Regions from separate parts of the Streptomyces sp. L500 genome, predicted to be linked through region 2. Evidence: riboswitches for the same ligand, from Rfam matches in the RefSeq annotation. Region 2 holds a riboswitch; the other holds the start of a gene.
What was found. A riboswitch is a leader RNA that binds a small molecule or an ion and turns the genes downstream of it on or off. The one in region 2 is predicted to bind cobalamin.

Region 1: linked by a shared signal. The riboswitch ahead of ACX9I7_RS14560 (cobalamin biosynthesis protein) and the one ahead of metE (5-methyltetrahydropteroyltriglutamate--homocysteine S-methyltransferase) in region 2 are both predicted to bind cobalamin.

Annotation. Positions count from the first base shown of each region.
Region 1 is NZ_JBTOLC010000012.1:138,323-142,083, forward strand. It holds gene ACX9I7_RS14555 (cobyric acid synthase) at 1-1,485, opposite strand, end outside; gene ACX9I7_RS14560 (cobalamin biosynthesis protein) at 1,494-2,456, opposite strand; cobalamin riboswitch at 2,514-2,633, opposite strand; gene amaP (alkaline shock response membrane anchor protein AmaP) at 2,761-3,357, opposite strand; gene ACX9I7_RS14570 (DUF6286 domain-containing protein) at 3,401-3,761, opposite strand, start outside.
Region 2 is NZ_JBTOLC010000033.1:2,203-5,963, reverse strand. It holds gene ACX9I7_RS24525 (CbtA family protein) at 19-777, opposite strand; gene ACX9I7_RS24520 (CbtB domain-containing protein) at 797-1,021, opposite strand; cobalamin riboswitch at 1,419-1,563, shown strand; gene metE (5-methyltetrahydropteroyltriglutamate--homocysteine S-methyltransferase) at 1,722-3,761, shown strand, end outside.

The sequences.
Region 1 (3,761 bases), on a different contig from region 2:
GCGCAGCAGCGCGTCCGTGTCCGCGTGCTCCTCGACGAGGTCGCCCAGCCGGTCGAGCTGCTCCTCCCGCAGCGCCCCGAACGACGTGTCGGGCGCGGGGACGAACGCCCGTCCGGCCGCTTCCGCGACCCGGCGCAGGAACGCCCGGCGGAAGCCGTCGCTCTCCAGCGAGCCGTGCCAGTGCGTGCCCCACACCGCGCCCACCCGGCACCCGTCGAGGAACGGCTCGTCCCCGCCCAGCACCTCGGCCACGCCGTGGTGGATCTCGTAGCCCTCCACGTGCTCGCCCAGGGCCTCGCCGACCGGCCGGGCCAGGGTCTTCTCCACCGCGAACCGCACGCGCACCGGCAGCAGGCCCAGGCCCTCGACCGTGCCCGCCTTCGACTCGACGTCGTCGTCGATCCGCTCGCCCAGCAGCTGGAAGCCGCCGCAGACGCCCAGCACCGGGCGGCCCTCCGCCGCCCGCCGCGCGAGGGCGTCGGCGAGCCCGCGTTCGCGCAGCCACGCGAGCGCCCGTACCGTGCCGCGCGTGCCGGGTACGACGACCAGGTCGGCGTCGGCGAGCTCCTCGGGGCGGTCCACGAACCGCACGACGACGCCGGGTTCGGCGGCCAGCGCGTCGACGTCCGTGAAGTTCGACATCAGCGGCACCGCGCACACGGCGACCCGCAGGACGTCCGCGCCGTGCGGCGGGGCGACCACGGACTCGCGGACCGCGCCGCGCAGGGACACCCGCAGGCCGTCCTCCTCGTCGATGCCCAGGCCGTGGGCGAACGGCAGCACGCCGAACGTCCGCCGGCCCGTCAGGTCGCGCAGCATCTCCAGCCCAGGCTCCAGCAGGCTCACGTCGCCCCGGAACTTGTTGACCACGTAGCCCGCTATCAGCTCCTGGTCCTCGGGGGAGAGCAGCGCTGTCGTACCGAAGAAGGAGGCGAAGACGCCGCCCCGGTCGATATCGCCGACGACGACCACGGGCAGGCGCGCGGCGCGGGCGATGCCCATGTTGACGATGTCGGAGCGGCGCAGGTTGATCTCGGCGGGGCTGCCGGCGCCCTCGCAGATCACGGCGTCGTGGGTGCGCCGCAGCTCGGCCAGGCACTCCGTCACCGTGCCGAACAGCTGCTCCTGGCGTCCCGCGTGGTAGCCGCGGGCGCTGAGTTCGCCCACCGGCTTGCCCATGAGGACGACCTGGCTGCTGCGGTCGCTGCCGGGCTTGAGCAGCACCGGGTTCATGAGCGCGCTCGGCTCGACGCGGGCGGCGGCGGCCTGCATCGCCTGCGCGCGCCCTATCTCCGCGCCGTCGCGCGTCACGAAGGAGTTGAGGGACATGTTCTGCGCCTTGAACGGCGCGACCTTGACGCCCTTGCGGACCAGCCAGCGGCAGATGCCGGCCGTGACCACGCTCTTGCCCGCGTCCGAGGTGGTCCCGGCCACCAGCAGGCCCCCGCCCGGCGGGCCCGTGCGCCCGCTCCTGTCGGCTGTCACCGAGACTGTCACCGATTCCTCCCCGCGTTCCTGAACAGGCTGCCCACCGTACGGGCCGTGACCGCCGTCCCCAGGGCCAGCAGCGACACCCGGCGCGAGAGCCGGACCGCGCGCTCGATGTCCGCCGTCCGCACCGGACGGTTCTCCTCGCCCAGCACCGGGCGGTGCTCGACGCGCCCCGCGTAGGCGAGGGTGCCGCCGAGCCGTACGCCCAGGGCCCCGGCGAAGGCGGCCTCGACCGGCCCGGCGTTGGGGCTGGGGTGGCGGGAGGCGTCGCGCCGGGCCACGCGCAGCGCGCCGCGCGGGTCGGGCCCGGCGAGGACCGTGAGCGCGGCGGTCAGCCGGGCGCCCGGCCAGCCGACGACGTCGTCGAGCCGGGCCGACGCCCAGCCGAACCGCCGCAGCCGGGGCGACTTGTGACCCACCATGGCGTCCAGGGTGTTGACCGCCCGGAAGCCCACGAGCCCGGGCACGCCCCCCAGGGCGCCCCAGACGAGGGCGCCCACGACGGCGTCGGAGGTGTTCTCGGCGACGGACTCCACCACGGCCCGGGCGATCTGCTGCGCGTCCAGCGCCTGCGGGTCGCGGCCGCACAGGTGCGGCAGCCGCTCCCGGGCGACCTCCACGTCCCCGGCGGCCAGCGCGCCGCCGATGGCCCGGGCCTCCCGGCCCAGGGACGTGCCGCCCAGGACGGACCAGGTGGCGGCGGCGGTCAGCGCGATCTCGGCCGCGCGGTGGCCTCGCGCGGCGCGGGCCAGCAGCCCGGCCCCGGCGGCCGCGCCACCGGCGCAGACGAGGGCGTGGAGCGTGCCGTACCCCCGGTGGTCGCGCCACAGCCGGCGTTCGACGGCCTGCGCGGCCCGGCCGAACGCGGCGACGGGATGGCCGCGGCGGGGGTCGCCGAGGAGCAGGTCGCAGGCGAACCCGAGGGCGGCGCCGTACGCGAAGGAGAAGCGATCGCGGCCGGGCATGGCGAAGCGGTGTCCTCACTCAGGGTCCGCGCCCTGGCTCGACGTGACGGCGACCAGAGTCTCCTGGCTCCCGGATCCGCGCCGCCCCCGGCCTTCCGGCTCGCGCCGTGGCCATCGGTTGGGGGGACACTCCCCGGTGACAGTGGCGGGACCGCGCCGGATTCGCACCGGCTTCCTCTGCTGTCGCCGTTTGGCTCCGGAAGTCCACCACGCGGTGGGAAGGGGCGTCAACTCGCCCTGACCTGCGCCCCCGCCGTCGCCACGGGGGAGAAGCACCGACGGCGGCGAGCGGGGCGGAGCCCCGTCACCCCACCCGTTCCGCCCGGTGCCGCACGGCCCGCAACCGCACCTCCGTCGGGAGGCGCGTCAGCCCGGCCGACACCCGCGCGTGGCGCAGGACTTCCTCGCGCAGCCGCGCCAACGCCACCCCCGGTGCCCCGCGCGCCCCCAGTGTCAGGACGATCCGTGCCCGGGGCGCCGTCCGGCGTCCCGACAGTACGACGGCCGCCCGTTCCACCCCCGGCAGCTCCTCGGCCTCCGCCTCCATCACTTCCTCCAGCGCCCGCCCCCGCACCGACGCCACCTCTCCGCCGCCGCTGTGGACCACCACCTCGCGCAGCCGGCCCCGGCGGGCCTGGGCCGAGAGCCACCACGCGGACAGCAGGACGACGACGGCCAGGACGGCGACGACCGCCGGCCACCACCATCCCCTGCCGCGCCACCTCCGCAGGTCCGCGGTGGGCAGCAGCACGTCGTCCGGGCCGGTGAACGGCCAGGCCGACGGCAGTTCGAAGCCCCAGTGGCGCGGCAGGTCCAGCGCGCCGATCAGCACGGCGGCGCCGAGCGCCACCAGCAGCGCTCCGGCGAGCCCGGTCAGCAGCCGGTTGACGATCCTCAGCATCGCGAGAACCACCCCGGGCACTGCGAGAACCACCCCACCCCGGTCACCTCTTCGCAGGGCGTCGTACGTGCACGGACAGGGACGGCTCCCGGGCGAGCCCCAACTCCCGGACGCCCTCGGCCAGTACGGTGTTCACGTCCGTCCGTACCTCGTCCAGGTCCCGGAAGTGGGAGCGGGCCCGGGCGCGGACCACGCGCCGGCCCACGTCGACGCGGACGGCCTGGACGCCGGGGACCTCCATCACCCGGTCGCGCAGCACCAGGGCCGCCGCCCCGCGCTCCAGCCCGGCGTGGACCCCGTCGTCGCCCGCGCCCTCCGCGCGGCGCATCGGCAGCACTCCGCGCAGGCCCGGGGTGAGGGCGAGGACGAGCAGCCAGCAGCCGGCGAGGACGGCCACCACCGCG
Region 2 (3,761 bases):
GACGGAAAGCGGAACGGGTCAGGAGACGGGTTCGGCCGCGCCCCGGGCCGCGCGGTCGTGCCCGGCCCGGGGGACGAGCAGCCGTTCGGCCAGGTGTCCGAAGAGCAGCCCGAAGGCCGCCCACAGGACGCCCTGGACGGCCAGGGCCGCGAGGCGGAACCGCCACAGCACGGTGGCCGGGAAGTCGGCGGGCACCTCGTCGACCACGGGCAGGACGGCGTACGCCGCACCCACCAGCAGCACGAACGCCGCCACCGCGACGACGCCCGCCCACCAGCCGCCCAGCCGGGGGACCAGCCCACGGCCCAGGAAGATCGCGGCCACGCCCAGCAGCACGCTGAGCACGATCATCAGGAAGTACAGCGCGGTGCGCTTGCCGATGGTGTCCGGATCGCCGACGGACGGCGGATTGGCCGGGTACTTGAGGAACGGCACCACGTAGACCACCAGCAGCCCGCCCAGCGAGAGCAGGGCCGCCGTGGCGCGCGGGCCGATCCGGCCGATCCGGCCCAGGGCGACGCAGAAGGCCAGCGCGGCGATGCCGCCGAGCGCCACACCGTAGACCAGGACGCCGGTCGCCAGCCCGGCGGTGGACTGGAGGGTGCGGCTGACCAGCTCCACGTCGTGGTCGCCGTGGCTGTGGGCCTCCTCGTAGCCGATGGCTCTGTCCACGGACGGCTCACCGAGGAGATAGGCGACGAGGAGGGCCAGGCACCCCGCCGCCAGTCCGGCGAGCATGCCGCGCACCAGGAGCGACCGTACGGAGACGGTGTTCACGAGAGCGACTCCCCGGCCGTCAGTGGCACGGGAAGCCGAGCAGGTGACGTCCGTCGTGGAGCCACTCGTGGACGCTCGCGCCGGAGAGCAGCGAGGTGGCGCCCTGCTCGGCGCCGACGAAGTACAGCAGGACGAGCATGAGCACGCCGAAGAACACCGCCCAGGGGGCGATCGCCTTCAGGGATATCGGCGCGACCTCCGGCCGGGCGGAAGAACCGGAGACGGGAGCGGCGGAATAGGCCATGACCAAACCTCCTGGGGAAACACGCGTCCCAGAACTAGGGGTTCCTGGACGGCGGGAGGCGGGTCTGACTCCCCGGGCGTCGCCGCGCTGCCGCGAGCGCCGACCGGATTCACAGTGGCGCGACCGTGCCGGATTCCCACCGGCTTCCGCCACCCCGTCGTCATGTCCACGCGACCGTACCGTTCCGGCCAACATTGCGCCATGGGGCGGGAGGATGCGCACCGGCGTACCACCCGGCGCGCGTGCTCTGGAGCGTGCGCCGGGGCCGCGCCCGTTCCGCTCCTCCGCCGCCCGTGGCTGACCGGTATGTGAACAGCACTGTCCAGCGGGCGGCTTCACCGCCTACGCTGGCCGCCGCAGCCGGTTCGCCCTGCCCGCCAGGCAGACGCGTCGCAAGAGGGAACCCGGTGGGAATCCGGGACTGCCCCGCAGCGGTGAGCGGGAACGACCGCCGTCACACGCACTGGGCCCGACAGGGCCCGGGAAGCGACGGCCACTAGGTGTCCGCCCTCGGGCGGACGTGCCCGCGAGTCCGAAGACCTGCCCGCTGCCCGCGCGCGAACGCGTCGCGCGCGGACATCCCGGTGACCCCGAGGGCGGGTCGGCGCGCACGGACGAGCACGTGACGGCTCGCCCGCACCGACGCGACCCCTCGCGGCCCTCCCGGGATCCAGGAGACGAGCTCGCGAAGGAGAGTTCCGTGACCAGCAAGTCCGCAGCCGCGGCAGCCCGGGCCACCGTGTACGGCTACCCCCGCCAGGGACCCAGCAGGGAACTGAAGAAGGCCGTCGAGGGGTACTGGAAGGGCCGCGTCACCGCCGACGCCCTCCACCGGACCGCCGCCGCCCTCCGCGCCGCCACCTGGCGCGATCTCGCCGCCGCCGGCCTCCACGAGGTCCCCACCGGCGACTTCTCGTACTACGACCACGTCCTCGACACCAGCGTCATGGTCGGCGCGATCCCCGCCCGCCACCGCGCGGCCCTCGCCGCCGACCCCCTCGACGGCTACTTCGCCATGGCACGCGGCACCCAGGACGTCGCGCCCCTGGAGATGACCAAGTGGTTCGACACCAACTACCACTACCTCGTCCCGGAACTCGGCCCCGACACCGTCTTCGCCGCCGACCCCGCCAAACAACTCGGCGAGTTCCGGGAGGCCCTGGCCCTCGGCCTCGCCGCCCGCCCCGTCCTCGTCGGCCCCGTCACCTACCTCCTGCTCGCCAAGCCCGCCCCCGGCGCCCCGCCCGGCTTCGACCCCCTCACCCTCCTGGACCGGATCCTGCCCGTCTACGCCGAGGTGCTCGCCGCACTGCGCGCCGCCGGGGCCGAGTGGGTCCAGCTGGACGAGCCCGCCCTCGTCCAGGACCGCACCCCGGCCGAACTGAACGCGGCCGCCCGCGCCTACCGCGACCTCGGAGCCCTGACGAACCGGCCGAAACTGCTCGTCGCCTCCTACTTCGACCGCCTCGGCGAGGCCCTGCCCGTGCTGGCCAAGGCCCCCGTCGACGGCCTCGCCCTCGACTTCACCGGCCCCGCCGCCGCCAACCTCGACGACCTCGCGGCCGCCGGCGGACTGCCCGGCAAACGGCTCGTCGCGGGCGTCGTCGACGGCCGCAACGTCTGGATCAACGACCTGACGGCGTCCCTGGCCACCCTCGCCACCCTCCTCGGCCTCGCCGACCGAGTGGACGTCGCCGCCTCCAGCTCCCTCCTCCACGTCCCCCTCGACGCCGGCGCCGAACGCGACATCGACCCGCGCATCGCCCGCTGGCTGGCCTTCGCCCGCCAGAAGACCACCGAGATCGTCACCCTCGCCCGCGGCCTCAGCCACGGCACCGCCGCCATCGCCGCCGAACTCGCCGTCAACCGCGCCGACCTGGCCTCCCGCGCAGGCTCCGCCCTCACCCGCGACCCGGCCGTCCGCGCCCGCACCGCCGCCGTCACACCCGCCGACGCCCGCCGATCCCTGCCCTACCCCGAACGGACCGTCGCCCAGCGCGCCCGCCTGGGCCTGCCCCCGCTGCCCACGACCACCATCGGCTCCTTCCCCCAGACCACCGAACTGCGCACCGCCCGCGCCGATCTGCGCGCCGGACGCATCGACGCCGACACCTACGAGCGGCGCGTCGAGACCGAGATCCGCGAGGTCGTCGCCTTCCAGGAGAAGGCCGGCCTGGACGTCCTCGTCCACGGCGAGCCCGAACGCGACGACATGGTCGCCTACTTCGCCGAACGCCTCACCGGCTACCTCGCCACCCGCCACGGCTGGGTCCAGTCCTACGGCACCCGCTACGTCCGCCCGCCGGTCCTCGCCGGCGACGTCTCCCGCCCCGAGCCGATGACCGTGCGCTGGACGACCCACGCCCAGTCCCTCACCGCACGCCCCGTCAAGGGCATGCTCACCGGTCCCGTCACCATGCTCGCCTGGTCCTTCGTCCGCGACGACCAGCCCCGCGCCGAGACCGCCCGCCAGGTCGCGCTCGCCCTGCGCGACGAGGTCGCCGACCTGGAGGCGGCGGGCACCGCCGTCATCCAGGTCGACGAGCCCGCCCTCCGCGAGACCCTCCCGCTGCGCGCCGCCGCCCGCCCCGGCTACCTGGCCTGGGCCACCGAGGTATTCCGCCTGACCACCGGCGGCGTCCGCCCGGACACCCAGATCCACACCCACATGTGCTACGCGGAGTTCGGCGACATCCTCCAGGCCATCGACGACCTCGACGCCGACGTCATCAGCCTGGAA